2 regions of the Acidovorax sp. FW305-C-20-28 genome follow, and region 1 is predicted to be linked to the other one. Evidence: predicted binding sites of a transcription regulator. Region 1 holds the regulator's gene; the other holds the start of a gene.
The links. Region 1 encodes NrdR, which represses ribonucleotide reductase genes. Its sites were predicted from a motif close to CACNANATNTNGTG; they were not measured.
Positions count from the first base shown of each region.

Region 2: a site for NrdR is predicted at 9,579-9,592, ahead of AC3WOH_RS28480 (ribonucleoside-diphosphate reductase subunit alpha). Genes of this name have one in related genera too.

Region 1 covers NZ_JBYSYM010000013.1:157,488-175,230, reverse strand. The annotation lists gene AC3WOH_RS16750 (SMI1/KNR4 family protein) at 1-356, opposite strand, end outside; gene AC3WOH_RS16745 (GNAT family N-acetyltransferase) at 361-969, opposite strand; gene AC3WOH_RS16740 (ABC transporter substrate-binding protein) at 1,007-2,029, opposite strand; gene AC3WOH_RS16735 (DUF4440 domain-containing protein) at 2,160-2,543, opposite strand; gene AC3WOH_RS16730 (LLM class flavin-dependent oxidoreductase) at 2,610-3,971, opposite strand; gene AC3WOH_RS16725 (hypothetical protein) at 3,997-4,203, opposite strand; gene AC3WOH_RS16720 (hypothetical protein) at 4,203-4,382, opposite strand; gene AC3WOH_RS16715 (DNA/RNA non-specific endonuclease) at 4,622-5,398, opposite strand; gene AC3WOH_RS16710 (GNAT family N-acetyltransferase) at 5,565-6,038, opposite strand; gene AC3WOH_RS16705 (FAD-binding oxidoreductase) at 6,053-7,477, opposite strand; gene AC3WOH_RS16700 (DUF2069 domain-containing protein) at 7,591-8,025, opposite strand; gene AC3WOH_RS16695 (YihY family inner membrane protein) at 8,213-9,469, shown strand; gene AC3WOH_RS16690 (hypothetical protein) at 9,580-11,934, opposite strand; gene AC3WOH_RS16685 (DMT family transporter) at 12,004-12,894, opposite strand; gene nrdR (transcriptional regulator NrdR) at 12,937-13,386, opposite strand; gene glyA (serine hydroxymethyltransferase) at 13,409-14,653, opposite strand; ZMP/ZTP riboswitch at 14,690-14,840, opposite strand; gene AC3WOH_RS16670 (lytic transglycosylase domain-containing protein) at 14,886-15,740, opposite strand; gene AC3WOH_RS16665 (DUF349 domain-containing protein) at 16,804-17,743, shown strand, end outside.
Region 2 covers NZ_JBYSYM010000033.1:58,270-72,009, reverse strand. The annotation lists gene AC3WOH_RS28525 (hypothetical protein) at 1-985, shown strand, start outside; gene AC3WOH_RS28520 (hypothetical protein) at 985-2,109, shown strand; gene AC3WOH_RS28515 (DUF1266 domain-containing protein) at 2,106-2,807, shown strand; gene ffh (signal recognition particle protein) at 2,856-4,235, opposite strand; gene AC3WOH_RS28505 (cytochrome C assembly family protein) at 4,322-5,119, shown strand; gene AC3WOH_RS28500 (PP0621 family protein) at 5,116-5,343, shown strand; gene AC3WOH_RS28495 (sensor histidine kinase) at 5,351-7,054, shown strand; gene AC3WOH_RS28490 (sigma-54-dependent transcriptional regulator) at 7,072-8,640, shown strand; gene ampD (1,6-anhydro-N-acetylmuramyl-L-alanine amidase AmpD) at 8,624-9,259, shown strand; gene AC3WOH_RS28480 (ribonucleoside-diphosphate reductase subunit alpha) at 9,686-12,640, shown strand; gene AC3WOH_RS28475 (ribonucleotide-diphosphate reductase subunit beta) at 12,775-13,740, shown strand, end outside.

The sequences.
Region 1 (17,743 bases):
TCGCCAATGGCGGTGCAATGGGCTATCCACTCGGGCAGGATCTCGGCGCGCTCCTCGTCGTCCAGGTGCTCGATCCAGTCGTTGAAGTCGTCGTGCAGCGATGCCCATTCGTCGGGATGCGCGATGTGTTTGGCCCCATCGCCGGTGACGGCATCCACGTAGAACAGGATGCTGCCGAAGGTGCCGTAGAACTCGGCCAGACGGCCCACGGCGGGCAGGCCGGCGTTGTCGCCGGGCGGGGTCACCGTATGGGCAAAGTGCACGGTCTTGGTTTGCTGCGGCTGGTGGTTGATCCGCTCGCAGGTGAATTCACCGCGGTGCGCGGTGATGGCGTGGTACAGGTCGGGGAGGTGCATGGTTTTACCGTTGTGCAGGACGGACCATGACAGTGTAGGGCGCGCCCGTCACCGGCTCCAGGTGCGAGGCCAGCGCATGAAACCCCATGCGCCCATAAAAACTTTCGTTGCGTGGCGAAAACGTCTCCAGGTAGCAGGCCACCCCGGCCTCGTCGGCCGAGGCCAGCGCCGGGGCCAGCAGGCGAGCGCCCAGGCCCTGCCCTTGCGCCGCCGGATCGATCCCCAGGATGGACAGGTACCAGGCGCCCTGCAGCTCGGCGCCGCTGGCGCGCGGGCCCATGAAGGCGATGATGCGGTGGTAGTTGTCCATGCCTTGGGGGCCCAGCACGGTCTGCAAGTAGGCCAGCTTGGCCTGCGCATCGGCCTGCTCGGCATCGGCAGGGCGTGGCAGGCTCCAGATGGCCATGCCCAGGCGCGGGTCCTCGGGCACATGGCACAGGCCGCCGCGCTGCGCCTCGCGCACGGCGCAGTCCAGGTAGTGCTGCAGCACCGTGAGGCGCGCAGCCGCATCGTGCGCGAAGTCGATGGTGATGGCCTGGTAGAACGGGTCGTCGATCAGCGATGCCGCCAGGGCGGGCGTGGAGGGGTGTAGCGAGGAGGTGGGCAACAGCATGGGCGCGGACCTTACCAGACCCGCGCCCGGCCCCACATCACGAGCCCGGCTGCGTGTACGCCTCTTCGAAGAAATAGTCCTTCCACGAGGCGGCCTTGTTCTTGAGCACGCCGAGCTTTTCCAGCTCGTTCGCATAGACGAAGCTGCGGTGCGGCGACACGGTGAAGTCGTTCTCCGGGTCTTCCACGATCTTGCGCACCAGCTCGGGCGCGAGTTTCGATTTCTGCACGCGGATGAAGATCTCGGCAGCCTTGGCCTTGTCGGCCTTGATGATCTGCGCGGCTTCCACCAGCGCGTTGTAGAACGCCTTGTAGGTCTTGGGGTTCTCGTCGTGGAACTTCTGCGTGGTGTAGAGCACGTTGAACGTGGCCGGGCCGCCCAGGATGTCGTAGGAACTGATGAGCTTGCGGATGTTGGGGTTGGCGGCCAGGGCCTGGTAGTAGAACGGTGCGCTGGAGAAATGCGTGTTGATCTCCGAGCCGCCCGCGATCAGCGCGGCCGTGGCCTCGGGGTGGGGCAGGCTCACCGAGATCTTGTCGAAGCGCTTGAAGTCGTCCTTGCCGAAGACGCGTGCCGTTTCGATCTGCAAGGTGCGCGACTGAAAGCCCACGCCCGCGGCGGGGACGGCGATGCGGTCCTTCTCCCCCAGGTCCTTCAAGGTCTTGACGCTGGGGCTGTTGGTCAGCAGGTAGTTGGGCAGCGAGCCCAGCGCCGCCACGGCCTTCACGTTCTGCTTGCCGCGCGTGCGGTCCCACAGTGTGAGCATGGGCGGCACGCCGGCGGACACCACGTCCAGCGAGCCGGCCAGCAGGGCCTCGTTCATCGCCGTGGCGCCCGAGATGGCGGCCCACTCCACCTGCACATCCAGGCCCTGTTGTTTGCCGTGCTTTTCGATGAGTTGCTGGTCGCGCACCACGTCCAGGATCAGGTAGCCGATGCCGAACTGCTGCGCAATGCTGATCTTGCCCTCGGCCTGGGCCATCAGCGGCGCCAGGCCCAGCAGCGTCGCCCCCGCCAGGGTGCGCCAGCGCTGTCCCTTTTTGCCATCCCGTCCTGACATTCCTTTTTCCCCTTGCGTTCGTTGATCGTCACCGCAACCACCGGTGGTGGTGCAGTGCAGGGGTCGAACTCTAGGGGGAAGGCGTGTGCGGGGGAACGAAGCAATCGTGGGTTCCTAAGAACCAACTCATCTATGGGCGTGGCTGCGGGTGGTAGTGCAGGTGCAGCGCACGCCAGCCCTGTGCGGAGCGTTGCCAGAGTTCGGTGAACAGCACGGGGGGATGCTCACCGCGCGGCGTGGCGATGCGGCCCAGGCCGCGCGCCGACACGATGCCTTCGCTGACCGCCTGCAGCTCCAGTTGCGCGTCCAGTGTGCGGCTGCCCGCCGGGAACCAGCGGCCCGCGCGGACGGCGCTGGCAATGCCGGCCAGGCGCTCAGCGCCGGCCTCGATGCCGGCTTCACTCACGACGAAGAAGGAGGCGTCTTCCAGTTCGGCCAGCCGCCGCGTGTCGCCGGCCACATAGGCTTCATACCATTGCGTGCGCGTTGCGCGCAGTTCTTCCAGATGCAGCACCGCTGTCTTCTCCCTTGGTCATTGTCCGGACGATGGTAGCGGTGAACATGGCACGCACCGAGCGCGTTACGTGGTGTTGCCGCGGGCGCCTTGCCGCGCTGCGGGGTGGGCCGGCCGGGCCAGGCCCAGGTGCTCGCGCAGCGTGCGGCCCTGGTACTCCGTGCGGAACAGGCCGCGGCGCTGCAGCTCGGGGATCACCAGGTCGGCAAAGTCCGTGAGGCCGTGGGGCAGGGTGGGCGCCAGCACGTTGAAGCCGTCGGCGGCGCCGGTGGTGAACCAGTGCTCCAGTTCGTCGGCGATGGATTCGGGCGTGCCCACGAGGGTCCAGTGCCCGCGCGCGCCCGCGACCTTTTCATAGAGCTGGCGGATGGACAGGTTCTCGCGCCGCGCCATGCCTTCGAACAGCTCCTGCCGGCTCTTCCAGCCTTCGGTCACCGGCAGGTCCTGCGGAAACGGCCCGTCGATGTCGTACCCCGACAGGTCCACATTGCCCAGGAAGGTCGAGAGCAGGCCCACGCCCAGCACCGGGTCGATCAGCCCCTGCAACTGGTCGAACTTGTCCTGCGCCTCCTGCCGCGTGCGCCCCACGAAGGGCGAGATGCCGGGCAGGATCTTGAGCTGGTCGGGCGTGCGGCCGTAGGCGGGCAGCCGGGCCTTGAGGCCGTTGTAGAAGGCGCGTGCCTCGGCCGCGCTCTGCTGTGCGGTAAAGACCACCTCGGCCGTGGCGGCCGCCAGGTCCTGCCCATCGCCCGAGGAGCCGGCCTGCACCAGCACCGGGTAGCCCTGCGGGGCGCGCGGCGTCTGCAGGCCGCCATGCACCTGGTAGTGCTCGCCCGAGTGGGCCACGCGGTGCAGCCGGGCGGGGTCGAAGAAGCGGTTGGCGGCCTTGTCGTGGATGAAGGCTTCGTCCTCCCAGGTGTCCCACAGGCCCTTGACGATCTTCACGTACTCGTGCGCCCGGGCATAGCGGTGGGCGTGGGCGAGTTGCTGCTCCAGCCCGAAGGCACGCGCCTCGAAGTCGCTGCCCGAAGTGACCAGGTTCCAGCCGCTGCGCCCGCCGCTCACCTGGTCCAGCGAGGCGTACTTGCGCGCCAGGTGGTAGGGCGGCAGGTAGGTGGACGACACCGTGGCCACCAGGCCGATGTGCGTGGTGGACTGCGACAGTGCTGCCAGGGCGATGAGCGGATCGAGCGGGTACCACAGCGCATTCTTGGTCACTACCGCGTCGGGTGGGCCGGGCAGCCCCACGTTGTCGGCGAAGAAGATGGCGTCGAACTTGGCGGCTTCGGCAATGCGTGTCCATTCACGGAGCGATTCGATGCGGCTGGCGGCACCGGGGTCCACATCGGGGTGGCGCCAGGCGGCCAGATGGTGGCCGACGCCGAAGAAAAAGGCACCGAGGTGCATCTGGGGGCGGGGAGAGGTCATGCGGATCGAAAAACGGTGGGCGGTATCACCAGGAATGCGCCAGCAGCGGGGTCGGCAAGGGTGCGCATGCCCCTTGCAATGCCCTGCGGCGCACCCGCTGGCGCACATAGCCATGGGGTGCGCGCCGCACCAGGGCTGCAGGCGAGGGTGGTGCAATCCCCCAGGCCTTGGCCGTCAGTGCCAGGACGCGCTCGGCAAGTGCATTGGGCAGGGCAGCGGTTGTGTGTTTCATCATGCGCCTCCGCCCGCTGTGGAGGCCAGGAAGCCGGCAATCAGTGCAATGGCGCATGCCACGACCAGGCCCACGGCGAGGTGGCGCAGCACTTTCCAGAAAGCGCCATCGGGTGGGGTCAGGTCGAGGTCCTCGGTGGTCACGGGCAGCAGCATGTCGAGGCTCCTTGGGGTGTTCATGGGGCGGATCGCTGGATGGATGCCGGTGGCCGTGGAATGCCGCCATTGTCCCGAAGCAGGGGTTGGCGGAGAACGACTTTCGCGTCAGTTGCATATCACCAAAACAACCGAGGGCCCTGCGGGCCCCGTGGCGCATCCATCCATGACCGCGCCTGGCCATTGTGGGCAGGCGCTGCGCGCATTCCAACGAAGGAATGCGAGTTTGCAGATGCGCTTTCCGTGCAGGCGGGCGCCGGTGCTCAGTGCGGTGCCGCCAGGGCCGGCAGGAACTCCACGCCCGTGCGTTTGACCAGCTCCTGGTAGCTGATGGGCGGCCCGGCCCGCTCGTCCGGGCGGTTGGCCTGCCAATGCGCCCAGGCACGCTGGGTGGTGGCGTCGTACACCAGCTTGAACAGGTGCGTGGGCACATGGACCTGGTTCGCGCCGATGGTCGGGCCGCCTGTCGCGAAGACCGGGCCGGTGATCACGTACACATCACCGCGGGCGCGTTGCGCATAGCGCCGCGTGTCCTGCTCGATGCGGGCCCAGGGGCCGCCGTTCTGCTTGGGGTCCTGCGGCACCATGTTGGCCAGCGAGAAGCTTTGTGCCATGGCCGTGGGCGTGTCCATGTCCGCCGCCGGGGCCATGTGGCCGCGGCTGTAGCCCGAGCGCTTGTAGTCGTCGAGCTCGGCGCGCTCGCTGCGCGGCAGCCGTGCGTCCGCAAAGAACTTGTCGGAGCGCTTTTCGTGGGCCCCTTCCAGCACCTGGCGGTTCAGGCGCTGGGCCACGTAGACCGGGGTGCGCGTCTGGCCACTGTGCAGCACGGCAAAGGCTTCGTAGCACAACTCGCGCTGCTGGGCGCGGCGCGGTACCGGCGGCGGCTTGCCGCCCACGAAGAACTGCGGGCAATGCACGAAGCCGGTGGGCGGTGCGCTGCGCAGGCCGGGGAGGCTGTCGAGAAACGTGGAGGAGGGGTTGCGGGCGAAAGAGGGGGCGGCGCCCAGGGCCAATGCCATGGCCGCCGTGGCCACGCGCATGGCGCGCGGCCAGGAAGAATGCAAATTCAAAACGCGGTGTCAAAAAGCGAAAAAAGGCGCTGATTGAACCACCGCTGCAGGCCTGTTTTGGCCCTACGGGCCGTAATGCCGCAAGGTTTTTCTGCCGCTTGCAGCGTTTACGTTTGGAGGCAGGAAAGCGGGCCCGTCAAAGCTCTTTCGCATACACGATGAAGCCGTGGTGTTTGGCCACCTTGTCGTACAGCACACGCCCTGCGGCATTGCCCTCCTGCGTCTGCCAGTACACACGCGACGAGCCGGCTGCGCGCGCCTGCCCGTACACCGCTTCGATCAGCATGCGTCCCACGCCGCGGCCACGTGCCGCTTCGCGGGTGAACAGGTCGCTCAGGTAGCACACGGGCTCGATGCGCGTCATGCTGCGGTGGTAGAGGTAGTGGGTCAGGCCCAGCAGGGTGCCGTTGCTGCCTTCACCCTCTTGGGCCACCAGGCAGTGCACCGGCTCGGCGGGATCGAGGAAGCGTTGCCAGGTGCTCGCGGTGATGTGCTCGGGCAGTGCGGTGGCGCCAAAGCGCCCGTAGAAGGCGTTGTAGCCGTCCCAGAGCGGGCGCCATGCTGCATAGTCACTCGCTGTGACGGGACGGACGTTCACGGAGGTCGCCATGCGGGATGCTCCTGTCAGTGCTTGAGCACGCGGCCGGGGTTCATGATGCCCTGTGGGTCCAGCGCCTGCTTGACGGCGCGCATCATCGACAGGGCCACGGGCGACTGGTACTTTTCGAGCTTGTCGGCCTTGAGTTCGCCGATGCCGTGCTCGGCCGAGAAGGAGCCGCCGAATTCGGCCACCGCGTCGTACACCAGCTGGTGCACATGCTCCTCGTGGTCGCGCAGGAAGGCCTTGGGGTCGCCCTGCTCGGGCGCCTGCACGTTGTAGTGCAGGTTGCCGTCGCCCAGGTGGCCGAAGTTGACCAGGCGCACGCCCGGGATCTCGCGGCGCAGCACGGCGTCGGTGTGGGCCACGAAGGCGGGGATGCGCGAGATCTGCACCGAGATGTCGTGCTTGATGTTCAGGCCCTCTTCGGCCTGCGCGAGCGGAATGTTCTCGCGGATGTGCCACAGCTGCTGGGCCTGGGTCAGGTTCTCGGCCACCACGGCGTCGGTCACGCAACTGGCCTCGAAGGCGGTCTCCAGCAGCGCCTCGAAGCGGGCGCGCGCATGCTCTTCGGATTCGCTGTCGGAGTTCTCCAGCAGCACGCACCAGGGCGCGTTCTCGTCCCCCAGGAAGGGCACGCGCAGTTGCGGCATGTGCTTGCCCACCAGGCTCAGCGCGAACTGGCCCATGACCTCGAAGCCCGTGAGGCCTGCACCCAGGTGCTTGTGCGCCAGGCCCAGCAGGGCCACGGCGTGCTCCATGGAGGGCACGGCGGCCCAGGCCGTGAGGCGCGCCGCAGGCTCGGGGTAGAGCTTGAGCGTGGCCGCGGTGATGATGCCCAGCGTGCCCTCGCTGCCGACGAACAGGTCGCGCAGGTCGTAGCCGGTGTTGTCCTTGCGCAGGCCCTTGAGGCCGTCCCACACCTCGCCCTGGGCGGTGACGACCTCCAGGCCCAGGCACAGGTCACGCGCGTTGCCGTAGCGCACCACCTGCGTGCCGCCGGCATTGGTGCCCAGGTTGCCGCCGATGGTGCAGCTGCCCTCGGCCGCGAGCGACAGGGGGAACAGCAGGCCCGCGTTCTGCGCCACGTCCTGCAGGTTCTGCAGGATGCAGCCGGCCTCCACCGTCATGGTGAGGTTGTCGGTGTCGATGTTGCGCACGGCGTTCAGGCGCGTGAGGCTCAGCACGATCTGCGTGCCGCTGTCGTCGGGCGTGGAGCCCACCGCCAGGCCGGTGTTGCCGCCCTGCGGCACGATGGCGGTGCCGGCCGCGGCGCAGGCCTTGACCACGGCGGCCACTTCCTGTGTGCTGGCCGGGCGCACCACGGCCAGGGCCTTGCCGCGCACGCGGCGGCGCCAGTCCTGCTCCCAGGCGGTCAGGTCGCCATCGGCCAGCACGTTGGCCGGGCCGACCAGGGTGCGCAGGGTGTCGAGGAGGGTGTTGGTGGTCATGTCGGTGGCCTTTCGTCTACGGCGTCAGGGGCTGCTGTTGCCTGGTGGCGCAGCGCAGCGTGGATGGAGGGGCGTGGGCGGGTGTTGTGGTGGGCGTGTGTGCTGTGGAGCGGTCACGCCACGGGGGCCTGTGCCGGCCCCTCCTGGGTTGGGGGTGGCGCCATGGCTGCCATGGCCTTGGCGTTGCGCTGGCGCAGCCGCACGTGCAGCGTGCAGGCGGTGAACAGCACCAGGCACAGCAGGATTTCGGCCCAGGCCAGCCACTGCGAGGGCGGTTTGTCCCCCCAGCCGCGCACCACGCCTTCGGTGAAGTACAGCCAGATCACCAGGCTCACCCAGCGGTAGGTGTACATGCGGTTCTTGAGCAGGCCGGCCAGCGGAATGCACAGCGGCAGCGCCTTCAGGGCGATCCACGAGCCGCCGGGGCGCACGGGGGCCAGCACCAGCTCCCAGGCCAGGCACAGCACGATCAGCGCCATCACGCTGCCGGTGGCCGCCCAGCGGGTGGCGGCGATGGCATGGTCGGAGACGGGGAGGGGAGCGGTCATCGGTGGCAGGTCAGGTAACAACGAATGGAAAGAGGGGGCACGGCTGGCAGGCTGTCCATTTTCGCTGGTGGCCTGCGCCGCGCTTGGGCCCACAATGCGTGCTGGATGCGCCTGGCGCATCCCTGCGATGCAGCCAGCGTTCCACAACACCCCGTGGTCCTCTCCCGGACCTGGGATCATATCGGCCATGCCCTTGACCCTGCAGACTGTAGCCTTGCGCATCGAAGCGCTGATCACGCAGCTGTCGCATTTCCCCTGGAAAACGACGGCCCAGACCCTGCGCGAGCGCTTTCGCGAGGACCACCTGGGCCTGACCGCCAGCAGCCTGACCTTCACGACCACGCTGGCGCTGGTGCCCTTCTTCGTGGTGGCACTGGCGGTGTTCACCGCATTCCCCATCTTCGGCAAGGTGCAGGACGTGCTGCAGCGCTGGCTGGTGGACAGCCTGGTGCCCGACAGCATCTCGCGCCAGGTGCTGGGCTACCTGACCCAGTTCGCGGCCAAGGCCAGCAGCCTGGGCGTGGCGGGCTTCAGCATCCTGCTGGCCACGGCGCTGGCCCTGATACTGACCATGGACCGCACGCTCAACGACATCTGGCGCGTGCGCCGCCTGCGCCCCCTGGGCCAGCGCGTGCTGATCTACTGGGCCGCCATCACCCTGGGCCCGCTGCTGCTGGGCGTGAGCCTGGCGGTGACTTCGTACGTCATGTCGGCCTCGGGCGGCCTGGTGCGGGCCTTGCCCAGCGGAGTGCAGCTGCTGTTCGACTCCATCCAGTTCTTCGTGTTGGCGGGCTGCATGGCCGCGCTGTACCACTATGTGCCCAACACCCCGGTGAAGTGGCGCCACGCCTGGGCCGGGGGCCTGTTCGTCTCGGTCTGCATCGAGCTGGCCAAGCGGGTGCTGGCCATCTACCTGAGCAACGTGCCCACCTATTCGGTGGTCTACGGCGCGTTTGCGACCCTGCCCATTTTGCTGGTCTGGATCTACGTGGCCTGGGTCATCGTGCTGCTGGGCGCGGTGGTGACGGCCTACCTGCCCAGCCTGCTGGCCGGGGTGGCCCGGCGCGGCACCGTGGCGGGCTGGCACTTCCAGCTCGCGGTGGAGGTGCTGCAGGAGCTGTACCTGGCGCGCCGCCATGCGCAAAAGGGGCTGCGCGCGGGCGAGCTGGCACTGCTGCTGCGGCTCGATGTGCTGCAGCTGGAGCCGGTGCTCGATGCACTGGTCTCGCTGGATTGGGTCGGGCAGATCAACGACGCCACGAGCGATCCCGATGCGGCGGATGTGGCCGAGCCGCGGTACCTGCTGCTGGTGGATCCTCTGGCTACTCCGGCCGAGCCGTTGGTGGAGAAGTTGTTGCTGGAGCGGGCGGAGAGCCTGGGGTCGTTCTGGAGCAGTGCGGGGTTGGAGAGGATGAAGGTGGCGGATTTGATTCGGGGGCGGTGATCTTTGGTTTGTTGGTGTGGTTGCTGCGTGCCTTGATTGAGATCGGAGTCCGGGCGCACATCCCGGCCTCTGCCCTCAGCGAAGGCATGCAACTGAAACGACCCCAAAACTCAACGAGCCGGTGCAGCCACAGAAGCCGCCGGCCCCACCACCACAGGAGCAGCCGCCGCACCACTGGCCCCAGACGCAGGCACCGCAGCCGGCGCAGCCACGGGAGCCGTCACGGTCACCCGCGGCACCCACCGATCCAGCCAATGCGCCCGCCAGGCCACGAACACAACCACCACAACAGCCACCAACACCCCCAGCGCCACCCACACAGGACTGCGCGACTCCGCAAACGGATCATCCAGCATGCGCCGCGCATTCACCGGTACCTTGGCCGTCTGCGACAGAGAACCCCCGAGCCGCGTGTTCACCCGCATGCGCCCGTTGATCGCCCAGCCACTCGCATCCAGGATGGGCCCCAGGCTGCGCTGGCGCAGCTTGAGCCAGGCGATCAGCATGCTCGGCCCCGAGATCGCGAGCACGATGCCCAGGATCGCCAGGGGAATCCACATCCCCAGGTCCACGAACTTGCCGAAGATGCCCACCAGCACCGCGCTGATGCTGCCCAGTGCCACTCCGATGGCGGCCACGGTGCCCACGTCCGTGCGCCGCGCTGCGCCGGGGAGCGTGGTGAGGCTGCCGGCCGTGCCGCCCGCGGTCTTGGCGTCGGTGCTGGCCAGGGTGCCGGCCGTCGTGCCCAGGGATTTCTGCACGCGCGCGTCGCTGGCCGAGGCGCGCTTGGCGACCTGCTCCTCGACCATGCGCACGAACTTCTTGTAGGGCGAGAAGAAGGCCTGGCGGATGCTCGTGGGGTTCTCGATGATGCGCGTGATGGTCGCGTCCCAGTCGTTGCCGTCGCGGTCGTAGAACACGCCGTTGCGGCCCACGAAGAGAAAATCCACGTCGCCTGCGGTGAAGGCCGCCACGATGCCCATCTTGTGGCCCTTGCGCGTGCAGTCGCAGTAGGCCAGGTAGGTCTTGGCCAGGCCGGCCAGCTTGGCGTGGCGCGCGGCGTCGGGCACCTGCACCACCAGGTCGCAGCTGCGCGCGTCCAGGTACAGCGTACCGGCCTGGAAGATGGCGCCCCGGCGCTGGTAGAAGGCCGAGAACGAGACGAAATTGTTGAGCAGCTCCAGCAGCCCCTGCTTGAAGCGCAGCAGCTTCTCCAGCGCCAGGGCCTGCTGGTTGTGCTCCTCTTCGGCCTCGTCTTCGGCGATCAGGGCCATCACGCGCTGCTCGGCATCCCCGGCGAGCAGGGCCTCGCGCACCTCTTCGTCCAGGGCGTCCAGGCGGGTGGCGGGCCGGTCGGCCAGCCACTGCTGGCAAGGGGCCAGGGCCTTCTGGATCAGCTGCCACTCGTCCTGGGTCAGGCTCTCGGCATCGGTGCGGGCCAGCAGGGGCTCCACCGTGCGCTCGCGGAAATTGCGCAAGGCTTTGGACCAGGCCGGGTTCACACCACGTGAGAGGGGTAGGGCGCCGCCCGGCGTGATGGGGGCGAGGGGCAGGGTGGTGATGGCCGGCGAGGCCAGGCCCAGGTCCTTGCCGGACATGGCGCTGTACTCCTCCAGCGACGGGTTGAGTGCCGTGGCCGCGCGCGGGTCGTAGCTGGCCAGGCGCGTGCGGGCAAAAAAATCCTCGACCTTGGCGGCCACGGCGTTCATGGCCTCGGTGGCGGCCAGCGTGCGCTCGCCCAGGGCCAGGCCCGTGGTGGCCTCGCGCGCCTGGGCAGCCCAGGCCTTGAGCTGGTTCAGGTCGGCGAAGAAGGCCTCGGCACGCTCGCGGTCGATGCCGGGCAACTGCTTGTCGGTGGCCGGCGGAATGCCGCCGTGCACGCTGATGATGTGGACTATGACCTCGCGCGCCACCGTGTCGTCGCCGGCCGTGTCGGCGGTGATGATGCCGTCGCCGTTGAAGCGCATTGCACTGAGCTGCTTGCCACGCTCCAGCACATCGGCCAGGGCGATCGCGGTGGCCTCGGGCCGGCCGGCCATGGCGAGCAGTCGCCGGGCCTCGGCGGCGAGCGCCGCGCCCTCCTCGGTGCCATCGTGGATGGCGTCGATCTCCAGCACATCGCCGGGCCGGGCCAGTTCCTCGGGGTCCCGCAGGCGGGCACAGGCCCAGGCGCAGGCGGCGAGCAATTCGGGCGGGCGGATGCGACCGTCTTGGTCGGTGTCGATCAGGTCCAGCGTGCGTTCGTCAAACTCGATGCCGCGTGTGGGGCAGGCCAGGGCCACCCAGAGCTTCTGGTCGAGTTCGGCGAGGTGGGCGATGTCCTGGCCGGTCTGGATGATGACCTGGTCCACGCCGCCGGCGCGAAAGAACTGCCAGGCGTGCTGCGGTGGGGGCTGCTCGGGTTGCAGGGGGGCGCGGTGAACGGGATGGGCGGTGGCTGCGGTCGGGTGGGGCGGCTGGTCCATGCCCTGATTGTCGGCAGGCGACAGGGCGGGCCGCCCCGGACCTGGGCGAACGGCCCTGTAGGCAGCCTCCTACGATCGCTGGAAGGTCGCGCCCAGCCAGCGCAGCGGGTTGAAGCCGGTGACCAGCCCCGTGGCCACCAGCACCAGCATGCCGCCCCAGAGCATGCCTGGGCCCAGTGCCTCACCCAGGAACAAATGGCCCCAGGCCACGCCGAACAGCGGGATCATGAAGGCGCTGCTCATGGCGGCCACGGGCGACACCTGGGCCAGCAGGCGCAGGTTGAGCCAGTAGGCCAGGCCCGAGGTGACGATGCCCATCACCGCCACGGCCGCCAGCGCCCCGGGCGTGAACTGCGCCTCGGGCATGCTCCAGGCAGCACCCGGTGTGAGCATGAGCAGGGCCGTGCCGTGGATGCCGGCGGCAATCGCCAGCGGCGGCATGCGCGTGGTGGCGCGCTTCATCCAGGGCGTGGAGACGCCGTAGCAGGCCGAGGCCACCATGCACGCCACGGCCGCGATGAGGAGGGCCGGCGTGGGCGCCACCGGGCCCAGTTGCACGATCAGCGCCACGCCCGCAAAGCCGCAGAGGCAGCCCAGCCACTTGCGTGTGCTCAGCGTATCCTCCTTGAGCCAGGCCGCTGCGATCACGCTGAAGGGCACGGCCATGGTGTTGAGCAGCGAGCTGTAGCCCGCGGGCAGGTGCAGCGCAGCCCAGGAATACAGCAGGAAGGGAATGGCCACCGTGAGCGCGCCCAGGCCCACCAGTTCGCGCCAGTGGTGCCAGGGCCAGCGCTCACCGGCCAGGCGCATCAGCGCCATGAGCGTGAGCGTGGCCAGCCCGATGCGCAGGGCCGCCATGACATTGGGGCCGAGCACAGGGCTCGCGACGCGGATGAAAAGAAAGGAGGCGCCCCACAGGGCAGACAGCAGCACCAGCTGCAGGAAATGGCGGGTCTTCACTGGTGCATTGTCATGCAGCGCCGCAAAGTCTGCAGGCGGCTGCTACTTGCGCACCTCGTCCACCATGGCGCGGAAATCGTCGATGTCCTCGAAGCTGCGGTACACGCTGGCAAAGCGGATGTAGGCGATCTTGTCGAGCTTCTTGAGCTCGCGCATCACCAGCTCGCCGATGCGGCTGGAGAGCACCTCGCGCTGGCCCAGGTTGAGCAGCTTTTCCTCGATGCGCTCGATGGCACTGTCGATCTGCGTGGTGCTCACGGGGCGCTTGCGCAGCGCCAGGTTGAACGAGCCGAGCAGCTTGCCGCGTTCGTACTCGATGCGCCGGCCGTCCTTCTTGACGATGGCCGGGAAGTTCACTTCCGGCCGTTCGTAGGTGGTAAAGCGCTTGTCGCAGGCGCCGCATTGGCGCCGGCGGCGGATGAAATCCCCTTCTTCAGACACCCGGGTCTCGACGACCTGCGTTTCCTGGTGGCTGCAAAAGGGGCATTTCATGGTCGCGCGGCGCCGCTGTCGATCAGCGGTAGACCGGGAAGCGGGCCGTCAGCGCATTGACCTTGGCGCGCACGGCGGCGATGTTGGCCTCGTCGCGCGGGTTGTCCAGCACATCGGCGATCAGGTTGGCCGTGGCGCGGGCTTCTTCTTCCTTGAAGCCGCGCGTGGTCATGGCGGGGGTGCCGATGCGCACGCCGCTGGTCACCATCGGCTTTTCAGGGTCGTTGGGGATGGCGTTCTTGTTGATGGTCATGTGGGCGGAGCCCAGCACGGCCTCGGCTTCCTTGCCGGTGATGCCCTTGGCGCGCAGGTCGACCAGCATCACGTGGCTTTGCGTGCCGCCGGAGACGATGCGCAGGCCGCGTGCGGTCAGCGTTTCGGCCACGACCTGTGCGTTCTTGATCACCTGTTCCTGGTAGGCCTTGAAGCTGGGCTCCAGCGCTTCCTTGAAGGCCACGGCCTTGGCGGCGATCACGTGCATCAGCGGGCCGCCTTGCAGGCCGGGGAAGATGGCGCTGTTGATGGCCTTCTCGTGCTCGGCCTTCATCAGGATGATGCCGCCGCGTGGGCCGCGCAGGCTTTTGTGCGTGGTGGAGGTGACCACATCGGCATGGGGCACGGGGTTGGGGTACACGCCCGCGGCGATCAGGCCGGCGTAGTGGGCCATGTCCACCATGAAGATCGCACCCACGTCCTTGGCCACCTTGGCAAAGCGTGCGAAGTCGATGTGCAGGCTGTAGGCCGAGGCACCTGCGATGATGAGCTTGGGCTTGGTCTCGTGCGCCTTCTTCTCCATGGCGTCGTAGTCCAGCACTTCGTTGGCGTCGAGGCCATAGGAGACCACGTTGAACCACTTGCCCGACATGTTCAGCGGCATGCCGTGCGTGAGGTGGCCGCCTTCGGCCAGGCTCATGCCCATGATGGTGTCGCCGGGCTTGAGGAAGGCCAGGAACACGGCCTCATTGGCCGATGCGCCGCAGTGCGGCTGCACGTTGGCAGCTTCGGCGCCGAAGATCTTCTTGACGCGGTCGATGGCCAGCTGCTCGGCCACGTCCACATGCTCGCAGCCACCGTAGTAGCGCTTGCCGGGGTAGCCCTCGGCGTACTTGTTGGTCAGCTGGGTGCCTTGGGCCCACATCACGGCGGGAGAGGCGTAGTTCTCGCTGGCGATCAGCTCGATGTGGTGCTCTTGCCGGGCGTTCTCGGCCGTGATGGCGGCAAACAGTTCGGGGTCGGTCTGTTCGACAAGAATATTGCGGTCGTACATGGTGTGGCAGTCCTATGAACTTGTGTCCCTTGAAACAAGGGCTGCCCAGGCGAACGGCGGAACGCGGCAGGCATGGCACCCGCGCGGCACGCTCCCCAGTGGTTCACAAGGGGCCAGCCCTTGTCGGTTTCCACGTCAGCGGCAACCCGGTTGCGGGCTGCGCCTATCGCCAGTTGCGTACCTGCGTAGTGTATCCCAGGCAGCGCCCGACTGCGCCGGGATCGCAGATCTGTCAGGAGGGCTGCGAGAGCAAGGCCACCTTGTCGCTGCCACCGCTGGCCGGCGAGGCGGATGCCGGCAGCTTGGCCGAGGCGGGCACCGATTGCACCGGTGCCTGCGTGGACAGGGTGGGCGGCGGGTTGGTCGGCATGGCGCGGCCGCCGGCCACCTGGCGCAGGCGGAAATGCTCGGCCAGCACCTTGGCGGTGTAGCCGCCATCGTCGGGCAGGTTGGCTGCGCCCACGTAGTAGCGCAGGCCGCCTTCGAGCGAGCCGGCGCGGGCAATGCATTCCTGCAGCACCTTCACGCCCACGCGCAGGTTGGTCACGGGGTCGAAGGCCGCGAAGTGGCCGCCGAAGTTCTGGTACTTCTCGGTGTGCACGGTGGTCATCACCTGCATCAGGCCCTGGGCGCCCACGGCGCTTTGTGCGAAAGGGTTGAAGTTCGACTCGATGGCCATGATGGCCAGGATCAGGGTCGGGTCGAGCTTGTTGCGCGCGCCCAGCTCATAGGCCTCGGCCACCAGCACGCTCAGGGGCTCGGGGGCCACGCGGTACTTCTTGCTCAGCCAGAAGGCCACGGCCGCCTGCTCCTTGGGCAGGTCCTTGGGGTTGCCTGCGGTGGCGCGTTCGCTCGCTTCGGGCTCGATGGGCATGCCCAGCACGGCGACCTGGCGCGCCTGCAGCCAGTTCATGAGTCTTTCTTCTCCAGCCTGGCGCAGGTCGGGCCGGGCGGTCAGTGCGATTGCGATGAATGCAACGGTCAGCCCGATGAGGGCGAAGCTGCTGTGGGTGATTTCAAGAAAACCTTCGGTCACGTCGGCGGCGAAGGTTCGCACGCCCGAGACCACTTTTCCTGACGCTGTCATAGCTCTTCCTTTCTGGGGCGCTTCCCTGAGGCCCTGCAACCACGGGGTGGTTGGCAGGATCAGGCGTATCACCTGGATTGGTACGCCATCAATTTCAGGGCCTGCAAAAAGCAAGAGGGCCGTGAGTTGACTTAGCCGGGTTCGGCAGCGGGGTTGGGGTTTTTACTAGCCGTTTTTGAGGCTGGCGGATTCTAGGAGGTCACCAAATAGCTAGTCAATACTAACAAATTGCAATGTTAGATGAATTTGTAATGAAAAATCTGTTAATAAACACAGGTTTTTGGGTTTTTTCCCTCGGAAGGCCGGCGGTGTGCACCAGAGGGCCATGACGCCGCGATGTCAAATTCAATCGGCTTTTTCCTACCCATTGCAAAACCGGCTTGAGGTCCCGAAGCGACTTTGGTAAGGTTCAGTGGCCTGTTGATTTCAGGCATCGCCAGACGAAGCGAACTCTCCCGCCGATGGGCATTCAGTGCCGCGGTGCAGCAGATGAAACTTCCACGGCACCCCCTGGAGGCAATACCTTGCCTCCTCGCTCAGCGGACCTTCATCTCCGCAGTGCGAAACGATGGCAAAAGACCGTTGTGTCAGCCGTCAAGCCCGGGAGACTGTCCACTTCGGAGAGTCCCCCGGGCTTTCTCGTTTGTGGGCAGGTGTTTTGCCCTGTGCGCCAGCGCCTGCCGTGGCTGGGGAGGTGCATGCTGACGGCTTGCCGCCGTGCTTGCGGCCAAGCCTGGATGGGCCCGGGTTGAACTGCCTCAAGCCATTGAATGGGGGCTTGCCGCATATATATAGATAATGGGGGCAATTCCCAGAGCGGGCACAGGCCCCGGGGAGACGCCGCAACCCTGCAAGGCAGGGTGCAGATGCCCGCGCACCGGGTGGCCCTGGACAGGACTTCCCCCGAGGAATCCCCTCGCCAGGACGGCTGGTGGCCCGCCTGCACGAACCCGGTGAAAATAGCCCGTTTTCTGCCATGCACCTGCTGGGGGTTGGCGCAAGCCCTGGGGGCTTTGCGCGTCCACCCGGATGCAGGGATGGCCGTTCGTAATCCTTTGGATCCATGTTTCCATTTTTTTCCCGCAGCAAAATGTCCGACGCACCTGAAGTGAATCCGGCCCCGGCCAAAACCCAAGAGGCGCATCCCCTGGATGCACTGACCGGCGGCGCCTTCTCTGCCGCCACCTCGGGTGAGCGCGCCTCCCGCATCCGCGACTGGCTGGCCACCCAGCCGGCGCCCGAGCAGCTGCAGGAAGTGTTCAAGGAGCTGAGCGGCCGCGACAAGGGCGCCGCCCGCGCCGTGCGCGAGCGCCTCGACGAAATCCGCCGTGCCAAGGGCCAGGAAGCCATTGCCGCCGAGTGGGCCGAAAAAGCCCAGGCCCTGCTGGCCGCGCCCAAGCTCAACATCGCCGATGCCCTGGCCTGGCAGCGCGACGCGGCCAAGGCCGGCGCGCCGCTGTCGCGCGAGCCGCTGTCCCTGCTCAAGGTGCAGGTGGCCGACCGCGTGAAGGTCATCGAAGACCTGCAGCACCGCGTGCAGGTGCAGCGCGAAGCCGCCGTGCTGCTGGCGCAGCGCATCGAAGTGCTGTCCACCAAGCCCTGGCGTGACGCACAGGCCGCACTGGAGCTGCTGCGCGGCGACGTGGCGCGCTGGCAGGAGCAGGCCCAGGAGCTGACCGGCGACGCCAGCTGGGCCAGCGTGGAGGCGCGCTTCCCGCCGCTGCTCGATGCCTCGCGCACCCAGCTGCTGGTGGTGTGGGATGCCTTCCAGCCCGCCGTGGCCCAGGCCGCTGCTGCGGCCGAGGACACCAACGCCCCGCTGCCGCCCGTGCCCGTATGGGCCGACGAACTGCGCGTGGCGCGTGGCCTGCCCACCGAGGCGGCTGCTGCGGCAGCGGCCGCTGCTCCGGGTGCTGCGGCCAAGCCGGCCCGTGCGCAGAACAAGCCCAAGGTCGACCCCGAAGTGCGCGAAAAGGCCGTGCAGGCCGTGCGCGAGGCCTTGG
Region 2 (13,740 bases), on a different contig from region 1:
GGCGGTGCGCGAGCCTGCCATGGCCGCGCCCGACCTGCTGCAGGCGCTGTGGGTCAGCCGGGTCAAGGTGCATGGTGTCGCCAAGGCCCTGCAGCAGCCGTTTGCGGCCTCGCCCGCCGCCGGCTGGTGCTACAACATCGGCGTGTGGCTGGACTTCAACCTCCAGCAGGCCTGCGGCGCCAGCGGTGACGACGACTGGCCCGAGCAGGACATCGACACCCTCAAGGCGCGCTACTACGAGGCGGCGGTGGTGCATTTCGAGGCCTTCTTCGCCACCGGCGAAGGCTGGTTCCGCGATGGCGACGTGCATGTCTACTCCATGCTGTGCAACAACCTGGCCATCTACTACCGCTGGAACCTCAAGGAATACGACAAGGCCATTGCGCTGCACCACAAGGGCCTGGAGACCAGCCCCTTCGCCGAGCACCACAACGGCCTCGTGTCCTGCTACTCGGCCTCGGAGCGCAAGGCCGAGCTGATCGCCGCGGCCGACACCCTGTGGCACTACTCGCTGGACTACGGCTACAGCCGCCACGATCCCACGGGCTACTTCAAGACCGTGTGCCGCGCCCTGTACGAGCTGGACCGCGACAACGAAATCGACATCTGGCTGCAGCGCCTGGACGAATGGTGGAATGGCCTCACCCGCGATGACCAGGCCGAGAACGAAGACGACTACCTCGGCGCCCTGCTGGTCATGCTGCGCAACCTGGCATGGTCACAACCCGCCGATGCGCTGGCCCGGCTGGAACGCGTGATGCCACGCGTGCGGGCCAATGCACTGCCCGGCATCCGCCGCGTGGCCGGCAATGTGTACGAGAACACCAAGCACTTCGACCAGGCCATGGCGCTCTACCAGGAGTCGCTCAAGATGGTGCGCCCGAATGACGAGAGCGACGCCGAGCAGGCCGGCTATGCGCGCGACGACATTGCCAGCTGCAAGAAGGCCATGGGCGCCGGCAAGCCCTGGTGGAAATTCTGGTAATGGCCCTTGCCGCCGCTGCACGCGGCACCTACGGCGCGCGCGACGTGGTGAATGCCCCCGCGATCCGCAGCGCCATCGGCCGGCGCTCCAGCGCGCGCGGCGACCCCGAGGAGGTGCGCGCCTGGCTGCTCAACCACTTCTACCGGCATGTGGTGGGCAACCTGCAGGCGCCGGCACCGGTGCTGCAGGCCGTCACGCAGCGCGAGCAGGCGCAGGCCCTTCTCCAGCCGGCCCCCGTGCCGCCCTGGGCACTGGCCCGGCTGGGCGAGGCCCCCGCACGCCATGCAGCAGCGCCGGAAATCCCCCTGTGGTGGATCGACCCCGAGGCCGATGCGGTGCTGGCGCTGGAAGCCCGGCTGGTGGAATTTCTGCTGTCGCGCGAAGGCACCTCCTTGCAGGGCAAGCTGCAGCGCGTGACCGCGCCGCAGGCTCTGGATTTGTGGCAAGAAGAGCATGCCGCCTACGAGGCCAAGGCCGCGGCCGGCTGGCGCGAGCACCTGCCCGAGGCCGTGGCGCTGGCCTGGCAGGGCGAGCAGGGGCATTTCATCGAGTTCCGCCCCGACAGCGCGCACCTGCGTGCCGAAATGGCCTATGAAAGCCAGATGATGCGCCACTGCCTGGGCCAGTTCGCGAACCGGCGCAGCCTGGCTGGCGGCTACGGCGAGCACTATGCCAAGGCCTGCGAGGAAGGGCGCCTGCGCCTGTTTTCCTACCGCACGGCCAGCCAGGTGCCGCACATCACCATCAGCGCCCATGTGCGCGAGGACGGCCGCCTGGCCATCGACCAGATCAAGGGCAAGCAGAACCGCCCGCCCGTCGAGCGCTACCAGGGCGAGGTGCTGGCACTGCTCAACCAGTTGCCGACCTGCGAGGAGGCGCCCGCCGATGCGCTGCAGATGGGCATCGTGCGCACGGCGCAGGGCTGGTGCACCGTGCGCGACGTGGTGCAGGAGGAGGACCAGGTGCGCCTGGTCCAGGCCCGCCCCGCCCTGGTGCGCGAGCTGCCCGCGCCCTCACCGCTGGTGCAATGGCTGGTGGCGGCACGCGACCCGGCCTTGCTGCAGGGCCTGCCGCTGGCGGCTTCCGTGGCGACCGCACTGGACACGGGGGGCGGCACGCCATGATCGCCTGGCTGGTCTTCGCACTGGTGTTCTGCCTGCTGGCCTGGCTGGCCTGGCGGCTGCTGCTGTGGGTGCTGGGCCCCTTCCTGCGCTGGTACGGGCGCCCGCGCCTGCGGCGCCAGTATGTGCTGGACGCGCACTGGAGCTGGGCCCTGGCCCTCGCCGACCCCATGGCGTTCGGCCGCATCAAGGGCGGCTTTGCCGATGCACGCATGCCCCTGCTGACCGAGTCGCTGCAGCAGTCGCTGCGCCCGGCCCTGCTGCACCTGCTGGGCCTGCGCAGCGACATGGACGAAGCCCGGCTCCGGGCCACCCTGCCCGCACAACTGCGCGAACGCTGGTTCCGCATGGGCCTGGATGCCCTGCGCCCCGACGATGCCCCGCGCGATGCCATGGCCCTGGCCTGCGCCCGCGTGGCCTTCGCCACACGCACCGCGGCGCTGCTGGGCTGGCTGGACGAAGCCACGCAGTGGCAGATCCTGCACCACAACGCGCAGCGCGCGGCCGACTGCTTTCACAGCTGGGAGGACTTCGGTTGCGCCTATGCACGCGGCCGCCGCCAGTGGGTCGCCCACTCGCGCGCCGACAGCCTGGGCGTGGCCTTCACCGAGGAAGAGGTGGCGCAATGGCTCGCCAACCGCGACCACCCCTGGCACTGGCTGCCCTGGCCGCTGCCGCCACCGCCCATGAAAAAACCCTGAAGGCCGCAGCGCTGCCTTCAGGGTTTCTGGAAGAAACGGACGCCGGGGTCAGAACGGCATCTTGGGCATGCCGCCGCCCCCGAGGCCCTTCATGCCGCCCATCTTCTTCATCATCTTCATCAGGCCGCCGCCCTTCATCTTCTTCATCATTTCCTGCATCTGCTCGAATTCCTTGAGCAGGCGGTTGACCTCCTGGACCTGCACGCCCGCGCCGCCGGCGATGCGCTTCTTGCGCGTGGCCTTGATGAGTTCGGGCTTGCGGCGCTCCAGCGGGGTCATGCTCTGGATGATGCCTTCCTTGCGCTTGATGTCCTTCTCGGCCTTGTCCATGTCCACGGCGCCGGCCTTGGCGGTGAACTGGGCGGGCAGCTTGTCCATGAGGCTGGACAGCCCGCCCATCTGCTTCATCTGCTGCAGCTGGGAGAGGAAGTCGTTGAGGTCGAAGCCGTCGCCGCTCTTGACCTTGGCAGCCAGCTTCTGCGCGGCCTCGATGTCCACGCCGGCCGTGACCTGCTCCACCAGGGCCACGATGTCGCCCATGCCCAGGATGCGGCCCGCATGGCGCTCGGCGTCGAAGACCTCCAGGCCGTCGATCTTCTCGGAGACGCCGGCGAACTTGATCGGCGCGCCGGTGATCTGGCGCACGGACAGGGCCGCACCGCCGCGCGAATCGCCGTCGAGCTTGGTCAGCACGATGCCGGTGAGGGGCAGGGCCTCCTTGAAGGCTTTGGCCGTGTTGATGGCGTCCTGGCCCTGCATGGCATCGACCACGAACAGGGTTTCGACCGGGTTCAGCGCCGCGTGCAGGTCCTTGATTTCCTTCATCAGGGCTTCGTCGATGGCCAGGCGGCCGGCGGTATCGACCAGCAGCACATCGAAATAGTGCTTCTTCGCGTAGTCGAGCGCGGCATGGGCAATGTCCAGGGGCTTTTGCTCGGGCGTGCTCGGGAACCATTCGGCCCCGGCCTGCTTGGTCACGGTCTTGAGCTGCTCGATGGCGGCGGGGCGGTAGACGTCGCCCGAGACGGTGAGCACCTTCTTCTTGCGCTTTTCGATCAGGTGCTTGGCCAGCTTGGCCGTGGTGGTGGTCTTGCCCGCGCCCTGCAGGCCGGCCATCAGGATCACGGCGGGCGGCTGGGCGGCCAGGTTGATGTCGGAGATGCCCTCGCCCATGGTGGCGGCGAGCTCGCGGTTGACGATGGACACCAGGGTCTGGCCCGGCTTGAGCGAGCCCAGCACCTCCTGGCCCAGGGCCTTGTCCTTGACGCGGGCGATGAAATCCCGCACCACGGGCAGGGCCACGTCGGCTTCGAGCAGGGCCATGCGCACCTCGCGCAGCATGTCCTGCACGTTGGATTCGGTGATGCGGGCCTGGCCGCGCATCTCCTTGACGAGGCGCGTGAGTTTGTCGGTAAGGGCGGAGGCCATAGGAATTGTTCCGGTGTTGCGCGCGGGCAAGCCGCGTGCGCGCCAGGGCACTGGCGATAAGGCGAAAGGCTACTAAACTCTGAGCCATGATTTTACCCAGTGCGTCTCCCCTGGGCTGGCTGCTCGCGCTTGCCGCAGCGGCGGCCTATGCCATGCCCGCGGCTGCGGCTTCGCGCCTGGGGGCGGCAGGCATGCGCAACGCCCTGCTGGCGGCATGGTTGCTGCACGGCGCCACGCTGGTGCTGGGGCTGTGGAACGAGGCGCCGCGCTTCGGCTTTGCGCCGGCCCTGTCGATGACGGCCTGGCTGGTGCTCACGGTGTATGCGGTCGAGAAGCAGCTGTTTCCCCAGATGCAGGCACGCTGGGTGCTGGCGGTGCTGGGTGCGGTGGCCATCGTGCTGGCCCTGCTGTTCCCGGGCCAGCCGCTGCATGTCTCGGCCTCGGCCTGGCTGCCCTTGCACCTGGCACTGGGCATTGCCTGCTATGGCCTGTTCGGTGCGGCCGTGGTCCATGCCTGGCTCATGACGCGGGCCGAGCGCCACATCCGCCTGGCGGAGGACCCGCACAGCGGCATTCCGCTACTCACGCTGGAGCGCCTGACCTTCCGCTTCGTGACGGCCGGCTTCGTGCTGCTCACGGCCACGCTGCTGGCCGGCTGGCTGTTTGGCGATGCCCTCTACGGCCGCGCCTGGCGCTGGGACCACAAGGCGATCTTCTCGCTGATGGCCTGGATCACCTTTGCCACGCTGCTGCTGGGCCGGGCCCGCTTCGGCTGGCGCGGGCGCACCGCCGTGGGCGTGCTCTATGCCGGGGCCGGCCTGCTGCTGCTGGCCTATGTGGGCTCGCGCTTCGTGCTCGAGGTCATCCTGGGCCGCAGCGCATGAAGTACCTTGTTCTGCTGGTGGTGCTGGTGGTGGCCATCGGCATCTGGCGCAGCAACCGCGCCGCGCCCGGACAAGCCCGGCCCGGCAAGGCCCGCACGCCCGCGTTGCCCCAGGACATGGTGGCCTGCGAACACTGCGGCGTGCATGTGCCGCGTGCCGAGGCGCTGGTCCAGGGAGGCCACACCTACTGCAGCCTGGAGCACCAACGCCTTGGCAAGCCCTGAAGCGACCCTGGCGGACAGCCCGCCTGCCAGCAACCTGCTCGTGGCGGTGGAGGCGCCCTTTCTGCGCCTGTGGAAGGGTTTTCTGACCGCCCGGGTGATGGTCGCCATCGCCCTGGTGCTGCTGCAGACCCTGGGGCAGGCGGTCAACCAGACCCTGGACCCGGCCACGCTGGCGGTCACGGTGGCCTACCTGGTCGCCACCGTGCTGATGCGCATCCTGGCACGCCACCGGCCTCCCCCACCGGGCACGGGCATGCACTGGCTGCCGTCCATCGGCATCGACCTGGCGGTGGTCTGCTCGCTGCAGCTGCTGCACTCGGGCGCCCTGAACTACACCCCGCTGTTTGGCCTGCCGATCCTGATGGCCGCCGTGCTGGGCACGCTCACCCTGGCGCTGGGCACGACGGCGGGGGTGACGCTGATGCTGCTGGGGCTGGCCTGGCTGGGCGCACGCTCCGGGGTCGACGACCCGCAGCGCTACCTGCAAAGCGCGCTCACCGGCACGGGCTACTTCATCGTCTCCTACCTGGTGCACCAGCTCGCCACGCGCCTGGCGCGCGAGCAGGAAGTGGCGCAGCAAAGCCGCATGGCGGCGCGGGTGCAGACCCAGGTGAGCGCCCTGGTGATCCAGAACCTCGCGGACGGCGTGCTGGTGGTGGACGAGAACGACACGGTGCACAACGCCAACCCCGCCGCCCTGCAACTGCTGGGCCAGCCCCCTTTGCCGCCCCTGCCTTTTTCGCTGACGCACGCGGCGGCCTGGGATCCCCTGGTGAAGCTGGCACGCCGCACCTTCCGCCAAGAGCAGCCCCAGACCGCCGACGCCGACCTGCTGCACCCCGGTGAGAGCCCGACCGGGCTGCATGTGCGCACTTGGCTGACCTCCTCGCGCACCCTGGCGCGCGAGGCCGGCAGCGAGCGGCTGTGCGTGATGTTCCTGCACGACCTGCGCGAGATGCAGGCGCGCCTGCGCACCGAGAAGCTGGCGGCCATGGGCCGCATGTCGGCCGCCGTCGCGCACGAGATCCGCAACCCCCTGGCGGCCATCGTGCAGGCCAACGCGCTGCTGGAGGAAGACCTCACGGACCCCGGCCACAAGCGCCTGGCGCACATGGTGCAGCAGAACGCGGACCGCCTGGCGCGCATCGCCGAGGAGGTGCTGGACATCGCCCGCGTGCAGCACCAGATCAGCCATTCGCCGGCCTCCACGCTGCAGCTGGACCAGGCCGTGGCCCAGGTCTGGAGCGACTGGCAGGGCCAGGACCCGGCCGCACGGCGCGGCCTGGTGGCCCTGGGGGCGGGCGATGCGCATGTGGAGTTCGACCCCGAGCACCTGCGCCGCGTGCTCGTGAACCTGCTGGACAATGCCCTGCGCTACATGGGCCCCGAGCTCGATTCGCTGTGCATCACCACGCGCACCAGCATCACCGGCCAGATCAGCCTGCAGGTCTGGAGCGATGGCGCGCCCATGGACAAGTCCGTGGAGCGCCATCTCTTCGAGCCCTTCTTTTCGTCCGAGAGCCGCTCCAGCGGCCTGGGCCTGTACATCTGCCGCGAGCTGTGCCAGCGCCATGGGGCCTCCATCGGCTACCAGCGGGTCGTGCGCCTGACCCAGCGCGGCGACACCGGCGGCAATGCCTTTACAGTCGGCTTTCGGCGCACCACCCGCCCCGCCGAGCCCAGCTCCCTGTTCGACACCATCGTGGTCTGAAAGCCTCCTCCTCGCCCATGAACGCCCCTGCTGCCTCCATTCTTGTCGTGGACGACGAGCCCGATCTGCGCACGCTCTACGAACTCACGCTGCTGCGCGAAGGCTACCGCGTGGAGACGGCCGCCAGCGTGCAGGAGGCGCGCGAGCAGCTCAAGGCCCACCGCTTCGACGCCGTGATCACCGACATGCGCCTGCCCGATGGCTTTGGCATGGAGCTGCTGCAGGACCTGCGCGAGCAGCAGCGCAAGGAGCGCTGCGTGGTCATGACGGCCTATGGCTCGGCCGAGAACGCCGTGGAGGCGCTGCGCTCCGGCGCCTTCGACTACCTGACCAAGCCGGTGGACCTGAAGCAGTTCCGCTCGGTGGTGGCCTCGGCCATCCAGGGCACGGGCGGCGTGCCCGCGCCCCGCGCCTCGCGCACGCCGGGCGGCCGCGCGGGTGCGGCGGTCGATGCCCAGGCATCCTCATCGGCACTGGACCGGCTGGTCGGCGAGTCGGCCGCCATGCGCAATGTCAAGCAGCGCGTGGCCAAGGTGGCGCGCGGCATGGCACCGGTGCTGATCCACGGCGAGTCGGGCACCGGCAAGGAGCTGGTCGCCCAGGCCCTGCACGCCAGCAGCCAGCGCGCCGACGGCCCCTGGGTGGCGGTGAACTGCGGCGCCATTCCCGAGAACCTGCTCGAGGCCGAATTCTTCGGTGCCCGCAAGGGCTCCTACACCGGTGCCACGCAGGACCGTGATGGCTACTTCCAGGCGGCACGCGGCGGCACCCTGTTCCTCGACGAGATCGGCGACCTGCCGCTGGCCATGCAATCGAAGCTGCTGCGCGCCATCCAGGAGCGCAGCGTGCGCGCCCTGGGCTCCACGCAGGAGGAGACCGTGGACGTGCGCATCGTGAGCGCCACGCACCGCGACCTCGCGGCCGATGTGCAGTCCGGCCGCTTCCGCCAGGACCTGTACTACCGCCTCAATGTGATCGAGGTCGTGATTCCGCCCCTGCGCGAGCGGCGCGAAGACCTGCCTGCGCTGTGCCGGGCGCTGCTGGCGCGCATCGCGCAGGAATCGGGCATGCCCGTGCCGGCCCTCACCGAGCACGCCATCCAGGCGATTGCCGCCCACCCGCTCAGCGGCAATGTGCGCGAACTCGAAAACCTGCTGCACCGGGCCGTGGCCCTGAGCGAGGGGGACGAGCTGCACGTGGACGGCATGCCCCCGGCGGCGGGCCAGGCGGTCGCAGGCCATGCCACCGCCGACAGCCTGCAACCCATGCCGCTGGCCGACAGCGCCGGCTTCGCGCCCCCGGCGGTGCCGGATGCCCGGGATGCCGATGCAGCCCCGGCCCACGCCGCCGCCGCCGCCGCCAGCCTGGCCATGCCCGGTGCCGTCACGCCCCTGCCCAGCGACCTGCAGGCCTGGCTGGACCAGCAGGAGCGCGACATCCTGGTGCGCGCGCTGCGCGAGGCGGGCTTCAACCGCACGGCCACGGCCGCGCGGCTGGGCATCAGCCTGCGCCAGATCCGCTACCGCATCGCGCGCCTGAACATCGCCGTGCCCAACGACCAGGATGCGCATGACGACCTTGGCTGACGGGGCCGATGCCGGTGGCCTCGCCTGGGAGCAGGGCTGGCACCGCGCGGCCGTGCGCCACCCCTCGCCCAACTTCGGGCCGCGCCCGCCGGCGGCGCAGATCGACCTGGTCGTGGTGCACTCCATCAGCCTGCCCCCGGGTGAGTACGGGGGGCCAGCCGTGCGCCAGTTGTTCACCAACACCCTCGACTGGGATGCGCACCCCTATTACCAGGGCATCCGCGGCCTTGAAGTGTCGGCGCACTTCTTCATCGACCGCACGGGGCGTCTCTGGCAGTTCGTGGACTGCGACCAGCGCGCCTGGCATGCCGGGCCCTCGGCCTACCGGGGCCGGGTTCAGTGCAACGACGACTCCATCGGCATCGAACTCGAAGGCCTGGAGGGCGAGCGCTTCGAGCCCGCCCAGTACGCCACCCTGGCCTGGCTGTGCCGGGACATTGCGCTGCGCTATCCGATCGCCCACCTGGCGGGCCACGAGCACATTGCCCCGGGGCGCAAGCACGACCCGGGCGCGGGCTTCGACTGGCCTGGCGTGCAGCAGGCGCTGGGCTGGCCGATGGAGCGCTTTCCCGAAGCCACCCGCGCCGCACCCCGCGAGAACGGCCAGGGCGAAAAATAGCCAGAGAGACAGGCACGGCACTGCAGGCCGTCCCATGAGGGGGCCGCAACCGTGTTGCGCGCGGCACTGCGACGGCCTGTCAAGGCAAATATTTTTTGTGCAGATGCACATGCGGGCCGTGCCAGAGCGCATGCGGCCCGCCGCGCAAAACCCCGCCACATCGCGCGCCGCTGCGTGGTTTTCACCCCCATCTCCGTGGTGTGCCATGCGTTCGCGGCGGATCCGGATGCCCGTCCCATGCCCCGAGAAACACGCTGTTTCGGATTTTGGCAGTCCTGTCGGCGGTACACTACCGGTAGTGTCTTGAAGCCAATCGACACACCATATATAGTGTGCGCCAGACGAGAAGCTGGCGCATCGCTTCTCTCCCCGGCGGCACCGAAAACCGCCCGCACATCCCAGACAGCACCCAAAAAGAGGACATCCATGCAAGCTGCTTTGAACACGCCTTCGTCCACCACCCGCCCCGCATCCACGGATGCCTCCGAGGCGGCTTCTGCGCCCGAGGGTGCGAACCACACGTTCGCCCATTACCAGATCATCCGCCGCAATGGCGCCGTGGTCCCGTTCGAGCCGCAGAAGATCGCCGTGGCCATGATGAAGGCGTTTCTGGCAGTCCATGGCACCCAGGGTGCCGCATCGGCCAGCGTGCGCGAAGTCGTGGACACGCTGACCCAGAACGTGGCCCGCGCCCTGGCGCGCTCGCGCCCGGGCGGCGGCACCTTCCATATTGAAGACGTGCAGGACCAGGTCGAACTGGTGCTGATGCGTGGCGGCCACCACGAAGTCGCCCGCGCCTACGTGCTGTACCGCGAGAGCCGCACCCAGGAACGTGCGCGCCACACCGAGCAGGAAGCACAGGCCGCCCCCGCACCTGCGCTGCATGTGCTGGACGGCGACAAGCGCGTGGTGCTGGACGTGCAGCGCCTGCAGGGCCTGATCGAGTCGGCCTGCGTGAACCTGGGCGCCGACGTGTCGGCCCAGCCCATCGTGGCCGAGACCATGCGCAACCTGTACGACGGCGTCCCCATGGACGAGGTCTACAAGGCTTCCATCCTGGCCGCGCGCACGCTGATCGAAAAAGACCCCGACTACACCTACGCCACCGCACGCCTGCTGCTGCACACCATCGTGCGCGAAGTGCTGGGCCGCGAGGTCACCCAGGCCGAAATGGGCCAGAGCTATGTGGAGTACTTCCCGCAGTTCATCCAGAAGGGCGTGGACAACGAGCTGCTGGACGAGCGCCTGCTGAAGTTCGACCTGGCCCGCCTGGCCACCGCCCTCAAGCCCGAGCGCGACCTGCAGTTCGACTACCTGGGCCTGCAGACCCTGTACGACCGCTACTTCCTGCACGTGCGCAAGACGCGCATCGAGCTGCCCCAGTGCTTCTTCATGCGCGTGGCCATGGGCCTGTCGCTCAACGAGACCGACCGCGAAGCCCGCGCCATCGAGTTCTATGAAGTGCTCTCCAGCTTCGACTTCATGTCCAGCACGCCCACGCTGTTCAACAGCGGCACGCTGCGCTCGCAGCTGTCCTCGTGCTACCTGACCACGGTGCCCGACGACCTGGACGGCATCTACGAGTCGATCAAGGAAAACGCCCTGCTGTCCAAGTTTGCCGGCGGCCTGGGCAACGACTGGACGCGCGTGCGCGCCCTGGGCTCGCACATCAAGGGCACGAACGGCGAATCGCAGGGCGTGGTGCCCTTCCTCAAGGTGGTCAACGACACGGCCGTGGCCGTGAACCAGGGCGGCAAGCGCAAGGGCGCGGTCTGCACCTACCTGGAGACCTGGCACCTGGACATCGAGGAGTTCCTGGAACTGCGCAAGAACACCGGCGACGACCGCCGCCGCACGCACGACATGAACACGGCCAACTGGATCCCCGACCTGTTCATGCGCCGCGTGATGGAAAAGGGCACCTGGACCCTGTTCTCCCCCTCCAGCGTGCCCGACCTGCACGACCTGTTCGGCGCCGACTTCGAGAAGGCCTACGTGGCCTACGAGGAAAAGGCCGCGCGCGGCGAGATCAAGCCCGCCAAGACGGTGCAGGCCACCGACATGTGGCGCAAGATGCTGACCATGCTGTTCGAGACCGGCCATCCCTGGATCACCTTCAAGGATGCCTGCAACGTGCGCTCGCCCCAGCAGCACGCTGGCGTGGTGCACTCGTCCAACCTGTGCACAGAAATCACGCTGAACACCAGCGACACCGAGACCGCCGTGTGCAACCTGGGCTCCGTGAACCTGCTGCAGCACCTGAAGAACGGCCAGCTCGACCACGACAAGCTCAAGAAGACCATCACCGTGGCCATGCGCATGCTGGACAACGTGATCGACATCAACTACTACGCCGTGACCAAGGCGCGCGACTCCAACCTGCGCCACCGCCCCGTGGGCCTGGGCCTGATGGCCTTCCAGGACAGCCTGTACGAGCTGCGCATCCCCTACGCCTCGCAGGAGGCCGTGGAGTTCGCCGACAAGTCGATGGAAGCCATCTGCTACTACGCCTACTGGGCCTCGACCGAGCTGGCCAAGGAACGCGGCCAGTACACGAGCTACAAGGGCTCGCTGTGGGACCAGGGCATCCTGCCCCTGGACACGCTGGACATGCTGGCCAAGGCCCGCGGCGGCTACGTGGAAGTGGACCGCTCGGCCACGCTGGACTGGGACGCCCTGCGCAAGAAGATCGCCCAGGACGGCATGCGCAACTCCAACTGCGTTGCCATCGCCCCCACGGCCACCATCTCCAACATCATCGGCGTGGATGCATCGATCGAGCCTTCGTTCGGCAACCTGTCGGTCAAGTCCAACCTCTCGGGTGAGTTCACCGTGATCAACGGCGGCCTGGTGCGCGACCTCAAGCGCCTGGGCCTGTGGGACGACGTGATGATCATGGACCTCAAGCACTTCAAGGGCTCGCTGCACCCCATCGACCGCGTGCCGCAGGACATCAAGGCGCTGTACTCCACGGCCTTCGAAGTCGCGCCGCAGTGGCTGGTGGAAGCCGCATCGCGCCGCCAGAAGTGGATCGACCAGGCACAGAGCCTGAACATCTACATGGCCGGTGCCTCGGGCAAGAAGCTCGACGACACCTACAAGCTGGCCTGGCTGCGTGGCCTCAAGACCACCTACTACCTGCGCACGCAAAGCGCCACGCACGTGGAGATGAGCACCGTGAACACGCGCCAGCTCAACTCGGTGTCGTCCGACAGTGATGGCAGCAGCGCCGCACAGGCCGCGCCCGCAGCCGCTGCGCCCGCCAAGCCCAGCCCGATGGAACTGGCCGCAGCCGCCGCTGCGGCGCAGGCCGCGGCACTGCCTGCGACCGACATCAAGTTCTGCGCGATCGACGATCCGACCTGCGAGGCCTGCCAGTAAGGCCCATGGAGCAGCGCGCATGAGGACCCATGTGCGCTGCTTCGGTGCTGTGAAGCAACAAAACGTTGCTGCGCAACGCTGCAGTGCTTTCCTTTTTGCAGCACTGCTTTCATAATCCGAACACTGGAAAATCTATGTTGTCCTGGGACGAAGAAGTCAAGCCCTCATCGCAAAATCAACTGGACGGTGGACTGAGCAAAAGCCACCCGGCTGAACAGTCGCCTCTGTCTTTCCAGACCCCATCCCTGCAAGCCGTGCACGCGTCGATGACCGCATCCGCAGCACCCCAGGCCACGGCCGCACAAGCCCCCACGCACCGCCGCGTGAACGCCGCCGACAAGCGCATCATCAACGGCCAGACCGACGTCAACCAGCTGGTGCCGTTCAAGTACAAGTGGGCCTGGGAAAAGTACCTCGCCACCTGCGCCAACCACTGGATGCCGCAAGAGGTGAACATGACGCGCGACATCGCGTTGTGGAAGGACCCCAACGGCCTGACCGATGACGAGCGCCGCATCATCAAGCGCAACCTCGGCTTCTTCGTGACCGCCGACTCGCTGGCCGCCAACAACATCGTGCTGGGCACCTACCGCCACATCACCGCGCCCGAGTGCCGCCAGTTCCTGCTGCGCCAGGCCTTCGAGGAAGCGATCCACACGCACGCCTACCAGTACATCGTGGAGTCGCTCGGCCTGGACGAAGGCGAGATCTTCAGCGCCTACCTGGAAGTGCCCTCCATCCGTGACAAGGACGAGTTCCTGATCCCCTTCATCGAAGCGATCATGGACCCCAACTTCCACACCGGCACCTTCGAGACCGACCAGACGCTGCTCAAGTCGCTGATCGTCTTCGCCTGCCTGATGGAAGGCCTGTTCTTCTACGTGGGCTTCACGCAGATCCTGGCGCTGGGCCGCCAGAACAAGATGACCGGTGCCGCAGAGCAGTACCAGTACATCCTGCGCGACGAGTCCATGCACTGCAATTTCGGCATCGACCTGATCAACCAGCTCAAGCTCGAGAACCCGCACCTGTGGACGGCGGAGTTCAAGGCCGAGATCAAGGGCCTGTTCATGAAGGCCGTGGAACTCGAGTACCGCTAT